4 regions of the Dechloromonas denitrificans genome follow, and region 1 is predicted to be linked to each of the others. Evidence: riboswitches for the same ligand, from Rfam matches in the RefSeq annotation. Region 1 holds a riboswitch; each other region holds the start of a gene.

What was found. A riboswitch is a leader RNA that binds a small molecule or an ion and turns the genes downstream of it on or off. The one in region 1 is predicted to bind cobalamin.
Region 2: another riboswitch for cobalamin. It lies ahead of cbpA (modified peptide precursor CbpA); the one in region 1 lies ahead of KI614_RS10950 (TonB-dependent receptor).
Region 3: another riboswitch for cobalamin. It lies ahead of KI614_RS15600 (TonB-dependent receptor); the one in region 1 lies ahead of KI614_RS10950 (TonB-dependent receptor).
Region 4: another riboswitch for cobalamin. It lies ahead of bluB (5,6-dimethylbenzimidazole synthase); the one in region 1 lies ahead of KI614_RS10950 (TonB-dependent receptor).

What each region holds. Positions count from the first base shown of each region.
Region 1 covers NZ_CP075187.1:2,299,999-2,306,024, reverse strand. Annotated here, with positions in the region: gene KI614_RS10970 (ExbD/TolR family protein) at 1-288, opposite strand, end outside; gene KI614_RS10965 (MotA/TolQ/ExbB proton channel family protein) at 291-1,034, opposite strand; gene KI614_RS10960 (energy transducer TonB) at 1,036-1,668, opposite strand; gene hemP (hemin uptake protein HemP) at 1,776-1,949, opposite strand; gene KI614_RS10950 (TonB-dependent receptor) at 2,084-4,183, opposite strand; cobalamin riboswitch at 4,334-4,531, opposite strand; gene KI614_RS10945 (hypothetical protein) at 4,717-5,139, opposite strand; gene KI614_RS10940 (Crp/Fnr family transcriptional regulator) at 5,421-6,026, shown strand, end outside.
Region 2 covers NZ_CP075187.1:429,656-435,681, reverse strand. Annotated here, with positions in the region: gene KI614_RS02130 (CHASE domain-containing protein) at 1-726, shown strand, start outside; gene KI614_RS02125 (DUF4870 family protein) at 723-1,127, opposite strand; gene KI614_RS02120 (GNAT family N-acetyltransferase) at 1,131-1,628, opposite strand; gene cbpB (peptide-modifying radical SAM enzyme CbpB) at 1,691-3,064, opposite strand; gene cbpA (modified peptide precursor CbpA) at 3,061-3,228, opposite strand; cobalamin riboswitch at 3,313-3,502, opposite strand; gene ubiD (4-hydroxy-3-polyprenylbenzoate decarboxylase) at 3,534-5,009, opposite strand; gene ubiA (4-hydroxybenzoate octaprenyltransferase) at 5,006-5,890, opposite strand.
Region 3 covers NZ_CP075187.1:3,300,441-3,306,466, forward strand. Annotated here, with positions in the region: gene KI614_RS15570 (GntR family transcriptional regulator) at 1-539, shown strand, start outside; gene KI614_RS15575 (sulfite exporter TauE/SafE family protein) at 541-1,341, opposite strand; gene KI614_RS15580 (EVE domain-containing protein) at 1,341-1,790, opposite strand; RNA gene ssrS (6S RNA) at 1,868-2,048, opposite strand; gene KI614_RS15590 (cell division protein ZapA) at 2,084-2,419, opposite strand; gene KI614_RS15595 (hypothetical protein) at 2,421-2,618, opposite strand; cobalamin riboswitch at 2,734-2,940, shown strand; gene KI614_RS15600 (TonB-dependent receptor) at 3,049-5,229, shown strand; gene KI614_RS15605 (FecCD family ABC transporter permease) at 5,233-6,026, shown strand, end outside.
Region 4 covers NZ_CP075187.1:127,421-133,446, forward strand. Annotated here, with positions in the region: gene KI614_RS00600 (cobalamin-binding protein) at 1-93, opposite strand, end outside; gene KI614_RS00605 (cobalamin-binding protein) at 98-988, opposite strand; gene cobD (threonine-phosphate decarboxylase CobD) at 985-1,977, opposite strand; gene cbiB (adenosylcobinamide-phosphate synthase CbiB) at 1,970-2,884, opposite strand; gene bluB (5,6-dimethylbenzimidazole synthase) at 2,881-3,636, opposite strand; cobalamin riboswitch at 3,678-3,873, opposite strand; gene KI614_RS00625 (cobyric acid synthase) at 3,930-5,393, shown strand; gene KI614_RS00630 (response regulator) at 5,416-6,026, opposite strand, start outside.

The DNA.
Region 1 (6,026 bases):
CTGAGCGACGGCGGCCTTGAAGCGTTCTTCCAGCGTGCTGCGGTCGACCCCTTCGGAACCGATGAAAATGCGGTTTTCAGCATTGATTGCTACTTGCAGCGTCATCGGCTTTTCCGGTGTCGGCGTGCTGGCGGCGCGCGGCAGGTCGACCGGTACCGAATGCGTCATCAGTGGTGCGGTGATGATGAAGATGATCAGCAGCACCAGCATCACGTCGACCAGCGGCGTCATGTTGATTTCCGCCGTCGGCATCTGGTTCTGTTGCGAATTGAAACTGCCCATCGCCATGATTACGCGACCTCGACAGCAGCGCGGGCGCGCATCGGGTGGATCTGGGCGCTGTTGGCGACAAACGGCTTGCCGACTGTGAAGAAGGCGTGCAGGTCGTGGGCAAAGGCGTCGAGATCGGCCAGGATGACGCGGTTGGCACGGGTGAAGGCGTTGTAGGCGAAGACGGCGGGCAGTGCGACGGCCAGGCCGGCGGCGGTCATGATCAGTGCTTCACCGACCGGGCCGGCAACCTTTTCCAGTGCAGCCTGGCCGGAGATGCCGATTGCCACCAGCGCGTGGTAAATCCCCCAGACGGTACCGAACAGACCGACGAACGGGGCCGTGGCGCCGGTCGTGGCAAGCAGCGTCAGGCCGTTTTCCATGCCGGCCTGGGTGCTCGACAGTTGCTGGCGCAGGGCGCGTTCCATTTGCTCGGCCGGGTCAAAGCGGGAGGCCAGACGGCCAGTCACGGTTTCGCAATCGTGGTTGCAGCAGTTGGCCTGCTCGGCCAGTTGCGCATAAGGACTGTCGCTGCCGGCATCGCGCAGGCGTTCGATGCCTTCGGCGACGCTGCTGGCCGCCCAGAACTGGCCGACGGCGCGGGCCGAACGACGGACGGTCCACCAATCCCAGGCTTTGGCCAGGATCAGGTACCAGCTGGCAATCGACATGATCGCCAGAATGATCGCGACGCTATGTGAGATGGCGTCGCCTGCCGCCCAGAGGTGGGCGAAGCCGAAAGCGTTTTGCGTGGTTTCCTGCATGTTATTGCTCCAATTTGAAAATGATGGGTACCAAAACCCAGCTTTGAGTCGGGGTGTCGCCACGGCGGGCGGCGATGAATTTCCAGTTTTTGACGGTGTTGACCGCAGCATTGTCGAGGCGCTCACTGCCGGAGGAGGTCTTTACTTCGACCTGCTCGGCTGTTCCCTGTAGGCTGACCAGAACGCGCAGTACAACCTTGCCTTCTTCACCCATGCGGCGTGACAGCGGCGGGTAGGGCGGGGCCGGGTTGCGCAGGTAATCGGCATCGAAACGGGCTTGCGTCACCGCGAGTGCGGCCGGTGCCGGCGGGGCCGGTTTGACTTCGGGCGGGGCGGCGACCGGAGCGCTGGGCGCCGGAGCGGTACTTTGTGTGGCTTCAATCTGGGGCGCTGGGGCTTTGGGGGCCGGGCTGGGCTGCCTGACCGGTTGCGGCTTGACGACTGGCAGCGGCTTGGGTTCCGGCTTGGGTTCGGCCGGTTGCAGCAGGTCGACGACCAGCGGCATTTCCATGATCTGGGGGACGACTGTCTTGGCTGCAAAAATCAGCAGGAAGATGCCGACGTGCAAGCCGATGACAATGGTCAGCAGGCTGCTGCGTCGGCTGGTTGAAGCCTGGGAAAGGGTGTAACTCATGAATATCGTTTTCCGGATTGTCCCGAGCCGGCCGGAAAAAACCCTTGGCTGGCTGTACATGCTGGCTACGGGAACGAGAGGTACAACGGAGATCGTTGGTGGCTGGCCTATTTGGTCAGGATCAGCTTGTTTTCACGCGTCACGCGCAACAGATAGCGTTGCCCGGCGTGCATGATTTCGAGCGTCGCAGCTCCACGCAGTAATTCGCTGGTATCTATCCGGGGCAAGCTGGTGCTGGAAAGCGGTGGCGTCGATGGTGACGGCTGGTAGGGCGGGTTCATGATATTCCTGCAAATGAGAACTTGTCGCAATTTTACGTAAACGCGAATCGTTGTCAATTACATTTGTTTGCAATTTGTCGATTAATTGCTATATCAGTCGCCTGCCATTCCCCGTCAAAGCGCTCCGTGGTGCCTTAGAACGTGAAGCGCATGCCCAAGCGCAGGGTGCGCGGTTCGATCGGATGCACCAGGCGGCCATCGATGCCGCCGCCGCAACTCCCATTGGCGGCTTCGCTACGTGTGCAGGCACCGCCCCAGTATTCGATATCGTTGGCTTTTTTGTCGAACAGATTGAGTACATCGAGCGTGAATTGAAGCTGGCGATCGTAGCGATAGCCGGCTTTCAGGTTGGTCATCCAGAAGGCCGTCGATTTTTCATGCGCCGTTTCTTCAAGGGCATAGGCCCCGATATAACGCAGACGCAGGCCGCCAAAATAGCGGCCGCCCTGGTCGGCGGTCAGCCCGAGCGAGGCGGTCAGCGGGATGGCGTTCGGCACATGGCGTCCGCCGTTGTCGGCGTTGGCTGTCTTGAAGCGGGCTTCGGACATGGCCAGATCGGCATCGATGATCAGGCCATCGGTCGGCACGATGTAGTTGGACCATTCGATGCCGTGCCGCTGTGAGGCGCCTTTGGGTTCGGTAATGCCTTCATCGCCGATGAATACCAGCTCGGAGGCCAGATCCATTTGCCACAGTGACAGGCTGGTGTTCCAGCCACGCAGCGGTGCGGCACGCAGGCCGATTTCCGAGCCGCGGGCCTTGACCAGCAGCGGGACGGCCATCGTCGCTGAACCGTCCTGCGGGTTGGTTCTTGCTGTTGCACCACGCACATCGTTGCTGTGGAAGCCATTACCCCAGTTGGCGTAAAACTCGGTGGCGCCGAGCAGGTTGAAGGGGCCGATGGTGACGCCGAGTTTGGGACTGGTCTGGCCGGCACTGATATCGCCGCCATTGCTCATGTTGTTGGCGCCACCCAGGGCGCTGGCCTGGGCCCGGATTTCGTCGCGGCGCAGGCCGATGTTGCTGCGCAGCCACGGGGTCCACTGGCTACGCGCTTCGAGATAGAAACCGAGTGCCGTCTCGTTGATGCGGTCTTCGCGAACGGTGTTGGTGCGCTGGCGATTTTCCGTGCTGTACAGGCCGACATGGCTGATCCGATCCTGACGCAGCGAGATGCCGGCGGTGATTTCGCTGTCCTTGAACTGTGGACCGAGAAACCAGCTGCGGCTGGCCTGGCCGCCCCAGATGCGTCGCTCGTCAGCCTGCTCGTGCTGGTCGCCGTTCAGGCCGTTGATGTAACCGGACGGGGCAGAGAAAAGATTGAGCCCGTAGTCGATGAGATAAACATTGGCTCGCGTCGCACCCTCTTCACCGGTTCTGGCCCATTCGCCGGATAGGCTGTAGCGGTGCGTTTTGCCGCCATCGTTGGCCGACAGTGCACCGTAGCGACCGATCTCGCCGTTCTGGATGGCACGTTCGGGAACATGTTCGGTCGCCGTCCAATCCGCCTTGTAAGCCATTGCTGTGATGGCGTAGCCATTGTTCGTCGTACCGTTCGAGAGACGCAGCACGATATTTGTCTTTTTCAGGTTTTCCGGCTGATCCCAGGGGCCGTCGTTGCCGGCGAGCTCTAGTGCGCCGAGCAACTGGTGACCGGCTAGTTCACTACTGCCGGCCGTCACCAGGCGGCGAGAACCGTTGCGGCCGATACTCATGTCGACAAACGGGCTGGCCAGGCTGCGCTGATAGTCGATCCGGGCCGAGCCGGCCGTCGCGAAATCGCCATCATCCGCCGCATAGACGCCCTTGCGGTATTTGACGCTGGAGATCAGTTCCGGGATCAGGAAATTCAGATCCATATAACCCTGACCATGGCCATGGCTGACCATGTTGGCCGGCATGCCCATGACGTGGGTTGAAAAGTCGCTGCCGTGATCAAGATTGAACCCGCGCAGGAAATACTGGTTGGCTTTGCCGTCACCCGAGTGTTGTGTGACGATCATCCCCGGCACCACTTCGAGCACTTCGGCGGGTCGCAGCAAGGGGCGATTGGCCAGTTGTTTGGCGGTGACCGTACCTTCGGTGGCCGAATCGGCAACGCCGATCAGATTTTGCTGGCCACTGCTGACGGTCACTTCTTGCAGTGTCGGCACACCGGCAGCCTGGGCGCCACCCGAAAACGCAAACAGCAGGGCAGCTGTCAGGGGCGATGTTCTAAACAATTTCACTGGCATGGCGAGTCTCCGCAGGCGGGGTAGACTCGAAGGGGCGCACTTGACGCAGCGCAATCGCCACAACGGGGATTTCCCGTGAGCAGACAAGCCGGACGAACGAAAAATGGCAGCACGCACAAACCTTTCATCAGGGACACCCCGCCCCATCATTGGTTGGAAAGTTGTTGCGGCAGGTCTCCTGGCTCTCGGTTCATCGCGCTTCGCAGCCTTCCCGGGGTGAACCAGTGGCAAGAGTGGCGAAGCGCTCGCCGATAACAGTTGCGGGGGCAGCCCCGGATTTCGAGTCAGACTCGGCACCGGATTCCCTTTTAATCCCCAGCGTGGGGAACCTTCAACAGTCTGGATTCTAACGGCATGGTCGCTGGGGCGTCAATGATGTTTCTACTATGGGTAGTGGTTATGCTTGTTGTTTTCTACTGTATATGGTGTTTTTTGAATGCAGATTCCCTATCCCTGAGCCGGTCGATGTGCCGGGATCGTCGGTGGGCAATATTGGCCGCCCCCAGGCTTTGGCAGCCGTGGGGGGAAACGGCTCAGCGCTTTGCCGTAGGCGCCGGTGCGTCAATCAACTGATGAAACGCCTCATGGACATCAAAAAACGCCGCATCCACATCGATCAGTTTGCCTTTGCATTTGCCTTGCAAAGCGTTGATCGTGGCGACTAGCGGTGTCGCGTCCGAAGACTGGATGCCCTTGGCCAGTTTCTCCATCTCGGCAGCCTTGTTGCAAGCGTTGCGCGAACGTTCCTTGCCGGGACGTGCATGCCAAATCGGCGCCAGCACTGCATGAAACGCATCAACGTCTTGGGGAAATTCGTGATGGTGCTTGTGCCCCGGATTTTCGGCCAATGCGGTTGTGAGCCAAAGTGCCGACGAAACGGTAAAAAGTATCCTGCTAAGTTTGTTGATCATGACATTCCTGAAAAAGTAAAAATTTCGACATTCGGGACGATCCATACGCTATCCGAACTGTCGTATCAAATCGTCCGGCCTGGCTTTCAAAATTGACCTTGCAAAGCCACCATCGTTGGCTGGTTTGGATTGAAGCGCGGGCCAATGGAGAAGCGGCAGGATAGCAAAATGTTGCGAGAGCCTCCGAAATCCCGAATGAAAGGTAGTTATTTGGTATGGGACACACCTAGGGCCTTCGGATTGTTTTGATCCAAATCAAGCTGCGCCAAAACATCAGAGGCACATTGCACGCTCAACTGTTCCCACAGCCTGAGCCAGGAGAAGCAATGCGCGATGTAAAGTCTGTCCAGATTGATACCCTGTTGGGTCGAATCCCTTTGTTTGGAGGACTTTCCTGCGACGAGACCTTCGAAGTTGGCAAGGCCTGCCAGACGCTGAATCTCCAAAAAAACGACATGCTGTTTCGATCAGGGGATGGCTGTTCTGGTCTGATGATCGTGATGTACGGCCAGGTGAAAGTGGCATTCTCATCACCCCAGGGCACCGAGAAGGTCGTCACCATACTGGGCGCAGGGCAGAGCTTTGGACAGACCGAGCTTATTTTGGATCAGCCCTACCGTGCTCATGCGCAAGCGCTGGATGACACGCTGGTGCTACAAATCGCGAAGACGACAATTCTCGACCTGGTCACCCGTAATCCGGGCTTCACCCATAATTTGCTAAGTTCTCTGTCGCAGCAAACGCATGACCTGATGGTCGATTTGGAAGGGTATACGCTGTGCTCCGGCGCCAAGCGCGTACTAACCTTCCTGCTGCGTGAAGCAACCAATCAGGAATCATGTCAGGAAACCACTGTCATCAGGCTGTCTGCGCCTAAAAGCGTCATTGCCTCTCAGCTAAGTCTGAGCCCCGAACATTTCTCCCGGACTCTC
Region 2 (6,026 bases), 1.6 Mb from region 1:
TCCCATGAGTTGCGCACACCGATGCACGCCATCCTGTCGTTCGGCGGGCTGGGCCTGCAAAAATCCGTAGGGGATTCGGCGCCACTGCCGAAACTGAATGCCTATTTCGAGCACATCGTCGGCAGTGCATCGCGGCTGATGGTGCTGATCAACGACCTGCTCGATCTATCCAAGCTCGAGGCGGGCAAAATGTCCTTCAACATGCAACGGACAACACTCGAACAGATCATTCGCGATGCTGTGCGCGACATCGAAGTCCTGCGCCAGACAAAAGACATCGAACTCACCATTCACCCCTTGCCCGAAGGGCTTGCGCTGGTTTGCGACGCCTTCAAGCTCGGCCAGGTCCTGCGCAACATCCTGAGCAATGCCGTCAAGTTCTCGTCGGCCGGCAGCATGATCGAATTAACGGCGAAACCGGGCGAGCTTCCTGGCAAAGACCCGGGCGATCCGCCCGTAGCCGGCTTGACGATCGAAATCAGCGATCAAGGGATCGGCATACCACCGGAAGAACTGGAAGCCGTTTTCGATGAGTTCATCCAAAGCAGCAAGACTCGCACGGGCGCCGGCGGTACCGGCCTCGGCCTGGCAATTTGCCGGCAGATTCTCCATGCCCACGGCGGCAATATTTGCGCCTTGAACCAAGCCGAGGGCGGCACCAGAATTCGCTTCACGCTACCACTGGAACAAACCGGCCAGCCGGCTGCTGCGGTCGACCCGGTCTAGCCTAGCGAACGCTCGCCAAACAGGGCAACCCAGCCACGAATAACGCGATAGCCGACCCACAGACCCAGCACGGCAATCAGGATCCAGGCGAGCGGAATACCGATAATCGTCACGATCAACAGGCCATAGACCACCAGCCAGAGCAGCGTGAACCAGAAGGTTCGGATCTGCCACAGGAAATGGCTTTCCAGCCATGTACCACGCACCTCGCCACGTTTCAGGTAGTTGAGGAAGACGGCACAGAGCGAAGGCAAGCCAAAGACGAAACCGCCGGCCACCGTTGCCGCCGAGGTGATGCCGACAAAAACGGCGATGGCGTGCAAACCATAGATGAAGTGGGTTAATTGGACGAGCGAGGCGCGCACGCCATTCACTTCAACGACGGCAACGGGTTCCGACATGACTCAAACCTCCTGAAGATATTTCTGCATAAGCAAGGCCTGGCCCGCAGCCGGGTCCAGCACATAGGGCGCGAAACCGGCGCGCTCATACGACCGCATGGCCGGGCGATTATTCGCAAGAATTTCCAGCGTCAGCTTGCAGCAGCCAAGTTGCCGAGCCTGCATTTCGGCCCATTGTAGCAGCGCCTGGCCGATGCCCTGGCCACGCAGATCAGCATGGACGACGAGATCGTGAATATTGAGCAGCGGCTTGGCAGAAAAGGTGGAAAAGCCGGTAAAGCAGTTGATCAGGCCAACCGGTTTTTTGCCCAAAAACGCCAGTGCACCGTGGAAAGTCGGCAAGTTTTTCAGTTGTTCGACCAGATGCGTCCTGGCGTAATCGGCAAGCCCCTCGCCGCCGCCCATCGGGTCACGGGCGTAGTGTTCGAGCAAGTCGATGAAGGCTAGAGCATGCTGCGGCGAGGTCAGATCGGTCGGATAAATGGCAAGCGGGGAAGTCATCGACAGCAGCACCAGCGAAAAAGGGAGAGTACGCCATCTTAAAGCGCCCTCCCCCTTCGGACTCAACTCAGCGCAAAAACGGTTTCCGTCCCCTCGTCCCAGCCGTCCCACAGATAGTCATCGGCCTTGCCGTCGGCGATCAGGCGCAGGGCGTAATTGACCTGCTCCTTGTAGAAATCGCAGAAGGCACCGATCTTGTCCATGCCGCCGTTCATCTCGACCGCTTCAGCCGGGCACGGCGAGCCGCAGAAGTGGCGGATCGCGCAGTCGCCGCACGGGCTGAACCGGTCGACGTCACGCGTCGTCACCTCCTTGAAGGCAGCCGAAGCTAGCGCCGCCTCGACGCCGCCGGTCAGCAGGCTGCCGCCGTTGAAGCGCGGCAGGCCGATGAACTCGCTGCACGGGTAGAGGCTGCCGTCGGCGGCCAGCGCGAAGAAGGCACGGCCGCCGCCGCAGGGCGAGATGTCGCACATCAGCCGACGCGCCGTCGGGGCCAGAATGCCGATCAGGATATTGGCGAAATTGGCCACCATCAGCTTGCGCCCGGTTTCCTGGTAGAGCTCATAGGTCCGGTCCATCGCGGCGAAGAAGGCTTTGGCCATGTCGCCGTCGGCCGGCTTGACCCCACGGGCACCGGGCAAGGTGCAGCGCAGGGTGTTGAGCATGCAGGTCGGCACTTCATAGGCATGGAACAGTTCGACCATGCGCGTCAGGTAGGGCAGGTTTTCGGTCGTGCAGGTCGTGATGACGCTCCACGAGCCGTAGCCGCGCAGCTTCTCCATCGCCCGCAGCACCTTGGCGTGCACGCTCTTGCCGCCCCAGGTCCGCCGGGTGGCGTCGGTAATGTCCGCCACCGGACCATCCAGCGACAGGCCGATGCTGACATTGCGCGAGGTCAGGAAGTCGAGCGCCTTGTCGTCGAGCAAGGTGCCGTTGGTCTGCAGACCGAAGACGAAATCGTCGGCGAAGGCATCAATGGCTTCGAAGACGGCCGGCGCGTTCATCAGCGGCTCGGCGCCGTGGAAAATGGCCCGTGGCTTGCGGTCGGGCGGCATCACCGAACGGAAGTAGTCGCGCAGCTTGCCGAGCGAGGCGAGCAGCGTCTCGACCGGCATGTGGCTGCCGCCGCTGCGCTGGGTATCGGGCAGGTAGCAGTAGGTGCAGTTGAGATTGCAGCGCTCGGTCGGGTTCAAATAAACGCCGGAAGGTTTGAGGCCGAAGCGCAAGGCATGCAGCTCCTGCGCGAACTGTTCGGCCTTGGCGCCGTAGGCGGCAAGCAGCGCCGGATCGCGGCCGGCTTCGTGGGCCCGGGTCTTGTCGACCAGCGCCCAGAAGGCGGTTTGCGGATCGGTCACCGCAGCATAGACCGGGTGGCCGATATCGACCGGCTGGAAAAGCGTGCCGCGGGCGGCACGCTCGGTGAGCACTGCGTTCATTTGGCCGCCTTCCGGTCCATCAGCACATAGTGCGACAGGCCGATACCGTCCGGATTGCAGCTCTTGCGGATGGCGATGGTCGGGGCGACAGGCTGCGCTTGCTGCGCAGTGGCCGGCTGGGTTTCAACGGCGTTGGACGCGACTTGAGAGACGATCTGGGACATTTTCCACTCCTCGGGAAGACAAAAACAAAAAGGGCCCCGGCTGACCACACGTTTTTCGCATGCGGTCAGCCGGAGCCCTTGCCTTGGCTCCAGTCAGGAATCGAATCGTCTTCTGGCTTCCGGATCAGCCGAAGCGCTGCGCCTTCCCGGCGAGGTAAGCCTCGCAAGTGGCTGGTCTGGCGACCATGCAGTCTTCGTCCCCGGTTACAGCGGCGGGCCCGCCACGGATTTGCACCGTGTTCCGTATTTCGATTCCAACAGGAGCGCGGATTCTCTCAAGGCGGTGCGCTGTGGGTCAATCCATCCTAAAGGCCTAGTTCCTGCCACATTGAATCGACTCGCTTCTTGACGCCGTCGTCCATGACAATCGGCCGCCCCCATTCGCGCGTCGTTTCACCCGGCCACTTGTTGGTGGCATCCAGGCCCATCTTGGAGCCGAGGCCGGCCACCGGCGATGCGAAGTCGAGGTAGTCGATCGGCGTGTTGTCGACCAGCGTCGTGTCGCGCGTCGCGTCCATGCGCGTCGTCATCGCCCAGATCACTTCCTTCCAGTCGCGGATGTCGATGTCGTCATCCACCACGATGATCGTCTTGGTGTACATGAACTGGCGCAGGAAGGACCAGATGCCGAACATGATGCGCTTGGCGTGGCCGGGGTAAGCCTTCTTGATGCTGACGATGGCCATCCGGTACGAGCAGCCTTCCGGCGGCAGGTAGAAATCGACGATTTCCGGGTACTGCTTCTGGAGCAGGGGCACGAACACTTCGTTCAGCGCAACGCCGAGCACGGCCGGCTCGTCGGGCGGCTTGCCGGTGTAGGTGCTGTGGTAGATCGGCTTTTTGCGCATCGTGATGCGGTCGACCGTAAAGACCGGGAATTCGGCCTGCTCATTGTAGTAACCGGTGTGGTCGCCATACGGCCCTTCGAGCGCCATTTCATCGGGATGAATCACGCCCTCCAGCACGATTTCGGCCGAGGCCGGCACCTGCAGAGCCGAGCCGATGCATTTGACCAGTTCGGTCTTGCCGCCGCGCAGCAGGCCGGCGAACTGGTATTCCGACAGCGAATCCGGCACCGGCGTTACCGCGCCAAGAATGGTCGCCGGATCGCAGCCGAGCACGACGGCGACCGGGAAAGGCTGGCCGGGATTGGCCAGCTGGTGCTCGCGAAAATCGAGTGCGCCGCCGCGATGCGCCAGCCAGCGCATGATCACCTTGTTCGGGCCGAGCACCTGCTGGCGGTAGATGCCGAGATTCTGCCGGTTCTTGTGCGGCCCCTTGGTGACGACCAGGCCCCAGGTGATCAGCGGTGCGATGTCACCCGGCCAGCAATGCTGGATCGGCAGGCGCGCCAGATCGACATCCTTGCCTTCCCAGACGATTTCCTGGCACGGCGCGGTCGACACCGTTTTCGGTGCCATATTCAAAACCTGCTTGAGGATGGGCAGCTTGTCCCAGGCATCCTTGAGGCCTTTCGGCGGCTCCGGCTCCTTCAGGTAGGCGAGCAGCTTGCCGACCTCGCGCAAGGCCTGCACCGACTCCTCGCCCATGCCGAGCGCAACGCGTTTGGGCGTGCCGAACAGGTTGGCGAGGACCGGAATGTCGTGCCGGGTCGAACCGCTGACCGGCTGCTCGAAGAGAATGGCCGGCCCCTCGGCGCGCAACACGCGGTCGCAGATCTCGGTCATTTCGAGGCGCGTATCGACGTCGACCGTGACACGCTTCAATTCACCGGTCTTTTCCAGTTGCGACATGAAGTCGCGCAAGTCGTGATATTTCATTTGAGCCAGAAATCCAGTGCAATGCCGACAAAAATCACCGCGCCGACATAGTTGTTATGCAAGAAAGCCTTGAAGCACGCCATGCGCTCGCGCCGACGAATCCAGCGGTAATGAACCGCCATGATCCCGGCAGCAATGCCCAGCGCCAGAAAGAAAACCGGGCCACAACCCCGCCCATGGCCAATCCAGCCAAGCAGCAGCAAGGTCATGCCGTAGCAGGCCATGACCGCTGCCACATCGAACCGGCCAAAAGTAATCGCCGACGTCTTGATGCCGATTTTCAGGTCATCGTCACGGTCGACCATGGCATATTCGGTATCGTAGGCGACCGCCCAGAAAACATTGGCCAGCAGCAGCCACCAGGCTTCGGCCGGCACCTGACCGAGTTGTGCGGCGTAGGCCATCGGGATGCCGAAACCAAAGGCAATCCCCAGATACGCTTGCGGAATGGCCAGGAAGCGCTTGGTAAAAGGATAGCTCGCAGCCAGGAAGACGGCCGGGATCGACAAGGCGATTACCAGCGGATTGCCGAGCATCAGGACGAGCGCAAAAGCCAGCAGGGAAAGACCGGCAAACAGGGCCATGGCTTCTCGAACCGTCACCCGCCCAGCCGTCAGGGGACGCTCCCGGGTACGCTCGACATGCTTGTCGAAATCACGGTCGGCATAATCGTTGATCACGCATCCGGCCGAACGCATCAGCACGGTGCCAAGCACGAATACCGACAGGACCGTCCAGTCAGGCCAGGCCGCCGCGGCCAGCCACAACCCCCAGAGGGTCGGCCAAAGCAACAGCAGGATGCCGATCGGCTTGTCGAGCCGCATCAGCTTTGTATAAAGATCGAGTTTTTCAATCACAAATCGAATATTTGTCACAACCATGTCGGAACATGTCCCTTGAACAAGCCGACAGTATGGCGGCGATATAGCAAAGACGCGAGTTTTCGAGGGAAAGAGATGATTCTATTAAAGTGCCGCCAAAGTGGGTAAAAGTGCAATTGCAGTTCCATTACAACTA
Region 3 (6,026 bases), 1.0 Mb from region 1:
CACCGGTGCGCGAAGCACTGATCCAGTTGTCGTCGGTCGGCTTGATTGAAATAAGGCCGCGGCGCGGCGCAACAGTTCCCGAAGTGGGGGCGGACCGGGTCTGTGAAATGTTCGAAGTGATGGCTGAACTGGAAGCCATGTGCGGCCGACTGGCTGCACGCCGGATCACTCCGGGCGAACAACTGGCATTACAGGAAGCGCACCGCGCCTGCGAAGCGGCGCGCGATGCAAACACGCCGGACATTTATTACCAGTTGAATGAAGTCTTTCACCAGCGTATCTACGAGGCCAGCCACAACGGCTTCCTCGTCGAACAGGCCACCGCACTGCACCGCCGCCTGCGCCCTTATCGACGACTACAGTTGCGTGTCCGCAACCGGATGGCGACCTCGTTCAACGAACACCTGGCCATCGTCGAGGCGATCATCAAGGGGGACAGCGATCTGGCGGCAGCCCAACTGCGCGCCCACGTCACGGTTCAGGGCGAGCGCTTCGCCGACCTCGTCGCCACACTGCGCGACTTCAACGCCGGCAGCTAGCTCAACCGATCAGGCTGTAGAGCATCTTGCTGGCCAACAGGGCCAGAAAGCCGCCAAAAGCCCGTTTCAGTTTTTTGACCGGCAGTTTGTGAGCCAGCCGGGCACCAACCGGTGCCATCAGCATGCTCATGGTGACGATGCCGACAAAAGCCGGCAGGTAAATATAGCCCAGGGTATAGGGCGGCAAACCTGCATCGTTCCAACCGGCAACGAGATAGCCGATCGCTCCGGCAACTGCGATCGGAAAACCAAGGGCTGACGAAGTCCCGACAGCCGAGTGAATGGCAACGTTGCAGAACAGCATGAAGGGAATCGACAGAAACCCGCCGCCCGCCGCAACCAGACTGGAAATGATGCCAATCACCCCACCCACGCTGAACAAGCCGAGCGGTCCGGGCAACTGACGATGGGCATGCGGTTTGAAATCGAGCATCATCTGCGCCGAGGCGTAGTAGACGATGACGACAAAAATGATGGTCATCGGCCCGGTTGGCACCAGGCCGGCAAACAGCGATCCGCCAAAAGTCCCAAGCACCAGACCCGGAGCAAGGTTGCGCACGACATCCCAGCGGACAGCACCATGCGCATGATGAGCGCGCATGCTGGAAATCGACGTAAACACGATGGTCGCCATCGAAGTACCTAGCGCCAGGTGCATCACATGCTCGGGCGGAAAGCCTTGGGCGACGTACAACATGTACATGAAGGGAACCAGGGTCAGACCGCCACCGACACCAAACAGGCCGGCCACAAAGCCGCCAAAAATCCCCAGCAGGGGATAGGTCAACCACCAGAGTGTCATCAGTTTTCTACCAGACGCCGATTGATAAAAGCCCATTCCTCAGCGGTTACCGGTGTAATCGACAAGCGGTTGCCGCGGGCAAGAAGGCGCATGTTAGCAAGTTCCGGACAAGCCCGCAGTTCGGTCAGCGGCAAATAGCGCGTCTTTTGCACAAAGATGACATCACGCAATAACCAGCGCGGCGAATCGGCTTTGGATTTTGGGTCGAAATACGGGTTGACCGCGTCAAACTGGGTTGCATCGGGATAAGGCGCCGAAGCGATCCGGCAAACCCCGGCGATCCCTGGTTCGGCACAGCCCGAATGATAGAAAAACGCCAGATCACCGACCCGCATCGCATCGCGCATGAAGTTGCGCGCCTGATAGTTTCTGACGCCAAACCACGGAAAGGGAATATTCGGCTCGGCGGCAAGATGATCAATCGAAACCTCGTCGGGTTCCGATTTCATCAACCAGAACTGCACAGCCGCTTGATCGGGGACTGCCATCGAAAAATCACGAGAAATAGTCATCGCCAGGCCAAAAAAAGGCCCCCGCAAGTGCCGTCAGACCGGCATCCTGAACCGGGGTCCAGAATGGTCGCTTTCCAGCTGCATCAGGAACGCCTGACTGAGAGGCACTCACAACAGCAGCGGTATGGTCCGCAACCGATGCCAATTAGCATTGGTTCAAGGAATATATGGTCTTAACAAACACCGCAGGGGACGCTCGGCGGGCGGCGCCGGGGTCAACAGCAAATGACCTAGATGTCCAGTTGCTGCTGGGGCGCAAGCACGGAATCAATTCGTGCTCCCATGTGATCGATTCTACGCTTTGTCTCGGAAGTATCAACAGATTCCGCATCGCCTTCGACACCACCGGCAGCCTGACCGGCCAGCAGTTCGTGCGCGATGTTGAGCGCAGCCATGACCGCCACGCGCTCAGCAATGGTGCTTTTGGTGCGCTGGGCGATTTCGCGCATTTTGTTGTCAACCAGGTCGACCGCAGCAAGCAGCGCATCGCGCTCTTCGGCACTGCAGGCCACGCGATATTCGCGCCCCATGATTTTGACATCGAGGAAATTCGTTTCGGTGCTCATCTCAGACATCCTCGGGCAGCTTGTCGACCAGGCCTTCAAGGCGCTCTCGCGCCACCGTCATTGTCTGACGCAAGTGGAGACGCTCTGCCTCGGCAGCAGCCATCTGGTTTTTCAGCACCTCGTTCTCGGCACGCAACTGGTGCACCAGGGCAACCACCTGTTCAATCTTGGCTTCAAGCGCTTCGAGTTCGGTATTCATGGCGCGAACTATAGAGGGAAAAACGATGCGTGGTCAAGGACTAAGCCTTTATTCTCAAAGTGGTTTATACGAAATGAGCACGACTTTTATAGTGCGATGCAGCAAGCGCGCATGTAGAATGCGCACCGTGTCAGGTGCTGCGCGCGGATTCTCCAAGTGCAGTTAAACGGGAAAGCGGTGCGTCTCCGATGAGATCAATCCGCTGCTGCCCCCGCAACGGTAAGTGAGTGCGGATGTACCTCAAGGCCACTGGGTAAAACCTGGGAAGGCGGTACGTCAAGACTTGCGAGCCCGGATACCGGCCTGAAACAAATCACGGAATTGCCACGGGGTTGTGGCGCCAGCTTTATTCGGCCGACCTGTCATCCCTTGCTTTTCCTTTTCAATGCCATTCTGGTTCGCGGGGACGCCTGCCGGAAGAAGGAAGACCATGAATTTTCGATTGACCCACACTGCGGCTGTCATCAGCTCGCTTTTCGCGCATCACGCCATTGCCGAACCACTGCGCAGCGACCAGCCGACCGAACTGGAATCGGTCGTTGTTTCGGCCAGTCGTTTCATGACGCCGCTGGAAAAGGCACCGGGGCAGATCGAGATTGTCCGCCAGGATGAATTGAACAGCCGCAAAAACGACCGATTGAGCGATGTCGTCAAATACATTCCGAGCCTGACCATCCAACCCGGGCGAGGCACGACCCAATCGACCCAGGCCATGTCATTGCGCGGTATCCCGGACGAACGACGGATGCTGGTCATGGTCGACGGCGTACCGGTCAACGACGGTTACGCCGGGAGCGTCAATTTATCCGGCATGCCGACCGAAATACTCCGCCAGGCAGAAGTCATGGTCGGCCCGATGTCTTCACTCTATGGCGGGACGGCGATGAGCGGCGTGGTGAATTTCACCACCTTGATGCCGAAAGCACCGATGTTCAACGCCAGTTTTGGTTACGGCGCACCTTTTTCACGTGGGACGGCACCGGAAGACACGCGCCGGATCAGCTTGATGGGCGGCACGCTGTTCGATAATGGCCTGTCGGTCCTGATTGGCGGCAACTGGATGGCAACCGCCGGCTATCGCAATGAAAATGTCACGGCAACAAGCAGTCCTGGCGCCACCGTCAGCGGTTGGACCCAGACCAGCAGCAACAAGGGGGTCAATGCTTATCTCGTTGGCAATAAAGGAGCAACGGCCTGGGAAGAAAATGGCGAGTACATCAAACTCGAACAGCGCCTGGGCGGCCTGAATAAATGGCGCGCCGGCTGGCAGCGCCAAGCTTATGAATACTCGAACAGCACCCCGGAAAGCTATCTCAGAAACAGCAATGGCACGACAAACTGGAACGGATGTACGCCGACAACAGCCATCTGTTCGACCTGGATGGCCAGCCCGGGCGCTTATGAACGGCAGATCTACTCGCTAGGCGGCGATATCGAAACGCTGGGCGGATTGCTCAAGATCAGTGCCGCCTATATTGATGTCAGCAGCAATTATTTCATCACCCCCAGCACCAGCCGGATCAGCGACTCTCCCGCCCGCAGCGAATTGCTTGATGCTTACTGGACACGTCAGCTGGATCGCCACGGCATCACGCTGGGGAGCGCATGGCGCCACGACCGGGCAAACAACAGCGAATACACGCTGAGTAACTGGCACGATGCATCAAGCCGGGGCAATCTCTACGCCAACGTCAGTGGAGAAACCAATTCTCTCGGCCTGTATGCTCAGGATGAATGGCAACTGAGCGATCGCCTGCTCGCGCATCTCGGCTTGCGTTACGACTACTGGAAAAATTCGAACGGTCATATCGAGACCCCGGGCTGGACCAGCGGCAATATCTACAAAAACTACGCCAGCCGGACGGCTGAAGCCTGGAACCCAAAGCTGGCCCTGCGCTTTGAAGTCAATTCGGCCCTTGCCCTGCGCACGTCATACGGTTCTGCCTTCCGCGCGCCCTCCGTCTACGAGCTTTATCGTAGCGGCAAGATCGGTACGACAACCTACACGGCCAATCCGCTGCTCAAGCCAGAAACCGTCACAACGCTGGATATCGGTGCAGACTTCAAGCCCTGGCAAGGAGGCGAGCTCAAGTTCACTGCCTTCAGCAACCGGATGGATGACCTGATCTACACACAAGGCAGCGGAACGACGCGTAACCGGATCAATGCGGAAGAGGCCACCAGCCAGGGCTTCGTCGTCGGCATGACGCAAAAAATCGGCGACTCGACCCGTCTGATGGCCTCTTATACGATGACTGATTCCGAAGTACGGCGGAATAGCCAATCGCGCATCAGCCAGGGCAAGAAAATCGCTTATTTGCCACAACATCAGGCAACACTCGGCTTTGACACCAGCTTCGGCCCATGGACGCTGGGCAGCAACCTGCGCTACGCCAGCAAGCAATACTCGACTGATGACAACAGCGATTTCGCCGGTAACGTTTTCCAGTCCTACGATGCCTACACCGTCGTCGACAGCCGTATTGCCTACCGCATCGACAAGCACATCACCGCATCGCTGGCGATCGACAACCTGCTCGACCGTGAGTATTACTCGTACTATGCCGCACCCCGGCGCAACTGGTTTGCCGCGGTCAACTACGCTTACTGAACCATGCCCTCCAGCCGCCGCGCCCTGCTGATCCTCGCCTGTCTCTGCCTGCTCGTCCTGGCCAGTTTCGCACTGGCCCTGACGGTCGGCAGCTTCAAGGTTTCGATCGGTGAAGTGTGGGCGGCCCTGCTCGGGCAGGAAGGCGGCGCCGGCGATGTCGTGCTGCAGCTTCGGTTGCCGCGCGCGATTGCCGGTTTTGCCTGCGGCGGCCTGCTGGCACTGGCCGGGGCGCTGATGCAGGTATTGCTGCGCAATCCGCTGGCCGATCCTTACGTCCTGGGAATTTCCGGCGGCGCCGGTGCCGGGGCAATGTTCGCCATCATTCTCGGCTTGCCGGCCCTCGGCATTGACGGGCTGGCTTTTGCCGGTGCGCTCGGCGCCATGCTGCTGGTTTTTGGTCTGGCGCACGGCGACGGCAGCTGGACGCAGACACGCCTGCTGCTCACCGGTGTCATCGTTGCCGCCGGCTGCGGTGCGCTGGTCGCCTTGATGCTGGCCATCGCACCGGAGCACAAGCTGCGCGGCATGCTTTTCTGGCTGATGGGCGATCTCGGCCAAAGCGCTCAGTGGTGGCCGGCCCTGAGCGCACTGGGCCTGGCATTGATACTGGCCATGCCCTTCGCCCGCGAACTGAATATGCTGGCACGCGGCCAGATGCAGGCCCAGGCGCTGGGTGTCGCGGTCGACCGCTTGCGCTATGCCATTTATCTGCTCGCCTCACTGGCCACCGCAGCATCTGTGACGACAGCGGGTTCGATCGGCTTTGTCGGCCTGATCGTTCCCCACCTCGTCCGCCT
Region 4 (6,026 bases), 1.3 Mb from region 1:
AATGCCGACGATGCGGTCTTGTTCGCCCAGGGCGTAAAGCACTTCGACGGTTTCGGTGGTCAGGCAGACGATGCGTTGCGGCAGACGGGGCATGGTTTTACTTGGCTGGACGATGGCTGCGTGCGACATCGAGATGAGCGCAAAGTTTCTCTGCGCCATCGAGAATGCGCGGCGTGTGGCGCTGCATGATGTCCGGATTGATATGGAACAGATTGTCGCGTTTGACCGCAGTCATTCGCGTCCATTTGTCCCAGTCGTGCAGCCATTCCGGCTTGGCATCGCCCATGCCGGTTGCGATGATGGCTTCCGGATCGGCCGCCAGTACGGCTTCGACGCTGACCGTCGGCGCCATCTGCGGTAGTTGGCCAAACACGTTTTCGCCGCCGCACAGCGTGATTGCATCGCTGATGATCTGCGGACCGCCGACGGTCATCAGCGGCGATTTCCAGATCTGGTAGAAAACGCGGATTTTCGGCTTGCCGGCATTGGCCTTGCGCAAGCCTTCCAGGCGCTTGCGGAACTGTTCAGCCGCTGCGTTGGCCGCCGTTTCGGTGCCGGCCAGCTGACCCATGCGGATCAACTGGTCGGCGACGTTTTCCATTTTGTTCGGTTGCGAGACGTAAACTGTCAGGCCGAGCGCCCGGAGTTTGTCGACCTGCGTCAGGTTGTTGCCGCTTTGCCAGGCCAGCACGAGGTCCGGCTTGAGCGCCGCCACCGCTTCGAGGTCGATGCGGGAATAGCCGCCGACGCGGGCGACTTTCTTCGCCTCCGGCGGGTAGTCGCTGTAATCGACGGTGCCGACCAGCTTGCTGCCGGCGCCTGCGGCGTAAAGACTTTCGGCCGCATGCGGCGCCAGTGTGACGATGCGCGTTGCTGCCTTCTTCAGGCGCACCTCGTAGCCGGTGTCGTCCTTGAAGACCAGATCGGCAGCACTGGCCGGATTGCTGGCGAGTGCTGCGGTCAACAGTGCGAAAAGGTGGTTTTTCATGCGGCTTTCCAGTCGTTCAGGGCGGCGGCCAGGCGCTGCCATTCCGCTTCATTGGCCGGCAGGCCGAAGCGAAGCAGCGGCTGCTGGTCGAAATGGCGGGTCAAAATGCCGCGTCGAGCGAGAAACTCGTGCAGTTCGCCGGTTTCTGCGGCGTTCAGCGTGGCAAACAAGGCCGTGCTGCTGACGTCGCCCAGCGGTGCCAGCAAGGCATGCAGGCGGGCGGCAGCGGCTTGCAGTTCGATCCGGGCATTCGCCTGCCAGGCCGTATCCGACAAGGCCAGCCGGGCGGCAACGCGCGACGGCCCGGCAACCGACCACGGGCCGATCAGTTCGGCCAGCTTGGCGAGCAGGTCGGGGGCGGCGAAAACGAAGCCGACGCGGGCGCCGGCCAGACCGAAAAACTTGCCGATCGAGCGCAGCACGATCAGGTTCGGCGCTTCCGGGGTGCCGGCCAGTGCGGTCAGGCTGTCTTCCGGCGTCGGGTCCATGAAGGCTTCATCGACAATCAGCCAGCCGCCGCGCTTTTTGAGCTGGATGGCCGCGTCGACCGCGACATCGCGCGGGTGACGGCCGGCCGTCGGATTGTTCGGATTGCACATCAGCACATACGGTGTCGCCGTGGCCAGGGCGCGCGGGAGCGTGGCGTTCTGCAGGAAGCGCAGACGATGGCCGGCGCGCTGCCAGGCGTGCGGATGTTCGGCGTACAGCGGGCTGATGCAGGCAACGACGGCGCGCGGCAATAAATGCGGCAGTAACTGGATGGCGGCTTGCGAACCGGCCACCGGCAGCAGATTGCTGTTGCCGTAGTAGGCGGCGGCGGCCGCTTCCAGGCCATCGTCGTTTTCCGGCAGGCGGAGCCAGCAATCGGCCGGCATTTCTGGCACCGGCCAGCAGTTCGGGTTGATCCCGGTCGACAGGTCGAGCCAGTCGCCGAGCGGAATGTCGTATCGGACTGCGGCTTGGCGCAGGCGTCCGCCATGCTCAAGCATGCAGGATTCCAATCATGAAAAAGACGGCCAGCCACAGCCACAGGCTGCGTTGGATCAGGGTGATCGCCCGGCCAAGATCAGCGGCCAGCGGGGCCGGCCCGGTGCCGAGCGGCGGGCGGATTTCTTCCTGGCCGTGATACATCGCCGCGCCGCCGAGCAGCACGCCGAGGCTGCCGGCACCGGCTGACATGACCGGCCCGGCGTTCGGGCTTTCCCAGCCCGGCGCCTGGGTTTTCCAGCAAGCCAGCGCATTGCGCGTCCGGCCAAGCAGGGCGTAGGTCAGCGCGGTCAGGCGGGCCGGCAGCCAGTTGAGCAGATCGTCGAAACGTGCCGCAAAGCGCCCGAACAGGTTGTAGCGTTCGGTGCGGTAGCCCCACATCGCATCCAGCGTGTTGGCCAGCCGGAAGAGCAGTGCGCCGGGCCCGCCGAGCAGGGCGAACCAGAACAGCGTGCCAAAGATCGCGTCGTTGCCGTTTTCAAGCACCGATTCGACGCCCGCCTTGGCGACGCCGGACTCGTCGAGTTGCGATGTTTCACGGGAAACCATCCAGCTGACCCGCGTCCGCGCCTCGTCCAGCCGGCCTTCGCGCAACGGCCGGGCGACGGCTTCGGCGTGTTCGGCCAGGCTTTGCGCGCCGAGGGCGAAGTAGAGCAGGGCGACATCGACGGCAAAGGGCGCGAATGGCCGCAGCCAGAATGCCAGTGCAACCCATGGTCCGACAACAAGTAGCCAGGCGAGCAGGCCGCTGGAGATGTGTCGATTGTTGAGTTTCTTTTCCAGCATCGACGCCAGATTGCCGAAGCCGACCAGCGGATGCCAGCGCCGTGGCTCGCCGAGTACACGGTCGAGCAGGACAGCGGCGAGGGCGGCCAGCGGCATGGCAAAGGCGTCGATGCTGAGGTTCATTTCGGGAAAATGCCTGGCCCTTGAATGTCGGCCTGCATTTCACGCAATGCTGCGGTCAACGGCTCGTTCTGGCCGGAATCCGTGGCTCCCCATTGCTCGAAATAGACCAGATCCTCGATCGGCAAACGCGGTAGCCAGCCGGCTTTTTCCAGTTCGGGTTTGTCGTGGAAATGGCTGACATAGCCGATGCACAGGTAGGCAATCGGCACGATATGGTGCGGAATGCCGAGCGCGTCCTGCAGTTCGGCTTCATTGAAAATGCTCACCCAGCCGACGCCCAGGCCCTCGGCACGGGCGGCCAGCCAGAGATTCTGGACGGCACAGACGCTGCTGTAGAGATCCATCGTCGGGATGTGCGTGCGACCGATGACGACCGGCCCGGTACGCGTCCGGTCGCAGGTGATGCACAGGCTGATCGGCGCTTCGAGAATGCCTTGCAGCTTGAGCTTGCTGTAGATCTCACGCTTGCCGTCCGGAAACATTCGGGCCGCTTCCTGGTTGGCCTGGTCGAAGATGGCATGGACGCGTTGCTTGACCTCGTTGGAGCGCACGAGCAGGAAGTTCCACGGCTGCATGAAACCGACCGAAGGGGCGTGGTGCGCTGCCATCAATACGCGACTCAGGACATCGTCCGGCACCGGCGTCGGCAAAAACTGACCACGCACGTCGCGGCGATTGAAAATGGCTTGATAGACGGCAGCCCGATCGGCATCGGAAAAGGCGGGTGCCATTGGTGTGGCTTGGTTTTCCATGGATTCCCCTTCTGGAAAGATGTGGACTGCCGGGCCTGACAGCCTGTGATTTGCCTCCCGGCCGGTCTTCTGACTTGGATTCAGCCTGGCGATGCGCCTTCCCGGTCGGGATTCCCGTCCAGTGGCCTGATGCATCGCCCGTCATCCTTACAGCGTTGGGCACGTGGCGGATTTGCACCGCCTTCCCGATTCTCCGTCCAGTGTTGGCTGAACGGCACCCGGAGACACTCGCCCAAACAAATGGGCGGGGCTGATGGTGCCATAATTACGGACTTTTTTCACATTTGGTCGCTATGTCCTGCTTTTCACTGATGGTCCAGGGGACCACGTCGGATGCCGGTAAATCCACGCTGGTCGCGGCTTTATGCCGGATTCTCAAGCGTCGCGGGATCAATGTCGCGCCGTTCAAGCCGCAGAACATGGCGCTCAATTCGGCCGTCACCGTCGACGGTGGCGAAATCGGTCGGGCCCAGGCGCTGCAGGCGCTGGCTTGCGGCCTGTTGCCGCATACTGATTTCAACCCGGTGCTGCTCAAGCCGACGACCGACAAGAAGTCGCAGGTGATCATTCACGGCAAAGTCGCGATGGACCTCAATGCGCGCGACTACCAGGAATACAAGCCACGGGCGATGCAGGCCGTTTTGGCCTCCTGGGGGCGGTTGACCGCGCAATACGACGCGGTGATGGTCGAAGGCGCCGGATCGCCGGCCGAAATCAACCTGCGGGCGCGCGACATTGCCAACATGGGCTTTGCCGAAGCGGTCGATTGCCCGGTGATCATCGTCGCCGACATCGATCGTGGCGGCGTCTTCGCCCATCTGGTCGGGACCTTGGAACTGCTCTCGCCGTCCGAACAGAACCGGGTCAAGGGTTTCGTGATCAACCGTTTTCGCGGCGATATTTCGCTGCTGGAATCCGGCCTGACCTGGCTTGAAGAGCGTACCGGCAAGCCGGTGCTCGGCGTATTACCCTACTTGCACGGCCTGATGCTCGACGCGGAAGATGCGATTGCCACCGCTGCGGTCGACGGTAAAAAAGCGGCCCGTTTGAAAGTGATCGCGCCAGCTTATCCGCGTGTTTCGAATCACAACGATCTCGATCCGCTGCGCCTGCACCCGGAAGTCGATTTCCAATGGATCGGCCCGGGCGAAACGCCGCCGGCCGCCGATTTGATCGTCCTGCCCGGCTCCAAGGCGGTGCGTGCCGACATCGACTGGCTGCGCCAGCAGGGTTGGGCGGCGGCGATCCAGAAACACCTGCGTTACGGCGGCAAGGTCGTCGGCCTGTGCGGCGGCTACCAGATGCTCGGCCGGATGATTCACGATCCGCTCGGGCTGGAAGGCCAGCCGGGCAGCACGCCGGGGCTGGCGGCGCTCGATCTGGAAACGACGCTGGAAACCGAGAAACAGTTGCGCAATGTCAGCGGCCATCTTGCGTTGCCGGGCAATCCGGCCATGACCGGCTACGAAATTCACCTGGGCGTGACGCGCGGCGATGCTCTGGCTCAGGTCGCGGTGCAACTGGCCGATGGCCGGACGGATGGGGCGGTTTCAGCCGACAACCAGGTCTTTGCGACGTATTGCCACGGCGTTTTCGATCATCCCGAGGCGTTGACCGCGCTACTTGCCTGGGCCGGCTTGCAGGAAAGCGGGCAGGTCGATTTTGCCGCCCGGCGCGAAGCCGATCTCGACCGCTTGGCCGATTCAGTGGAAGCGGCGCTCGACTGGCAAAAAATGGCGACTTTCCTGCCGCTTTAAGACACGTTGGCCGGACTTTGCCTCAGCCGGCCGGCTTGGGCTCTTCGTGATGAATCCGCTTGAGCGCGACCTGGCGCTGGATCTCGCGGAAATCCATTTCCCGGCCGTGCAGTGCGTAATGTTTGCGGATGCTGCCGAACACCTTTTTGGCATCCGGACTGCTCATTAGTTCTTCGGTATGGCGGTCGGCCAGCTCACGATCGCCGACCGAGAGTGCGGCACGCATCACATCGAGTCGCACTGTGGCGCTGAGTTCGGTGGCGAGCAAAGCCGGGCGAAGACCGGCAAAGCGTTTCTTGCCGCGATCCGGCGAGGCCAGCGCGAGCAGTGAAGCGTAGCTGCCCTGTTCGTTGAGGCTCAGGTTCTGCAATTCCGATTCGCGAATGCCGACCAGCACTTTTTCGGCGGTAATCAGGTCGCCGGCATCGACATAGCTGCGGGCCAGGGTCAGTTGGTCGTCGGCTGAAACGGCGCCGGGCATGGTGTCGTTGGCAATGACATCGGCCATCGCCGCCCGAGCCGCCTCGCTGTCGCCATTGAGCGTTGCCGCTTCGGCCAGCAGGCGCTTGCGGACATAGTTGCGCGGGGTTTTTTTGGCCACTTCATCGAGCACCTTCTGGGCTTCTTCGTGTT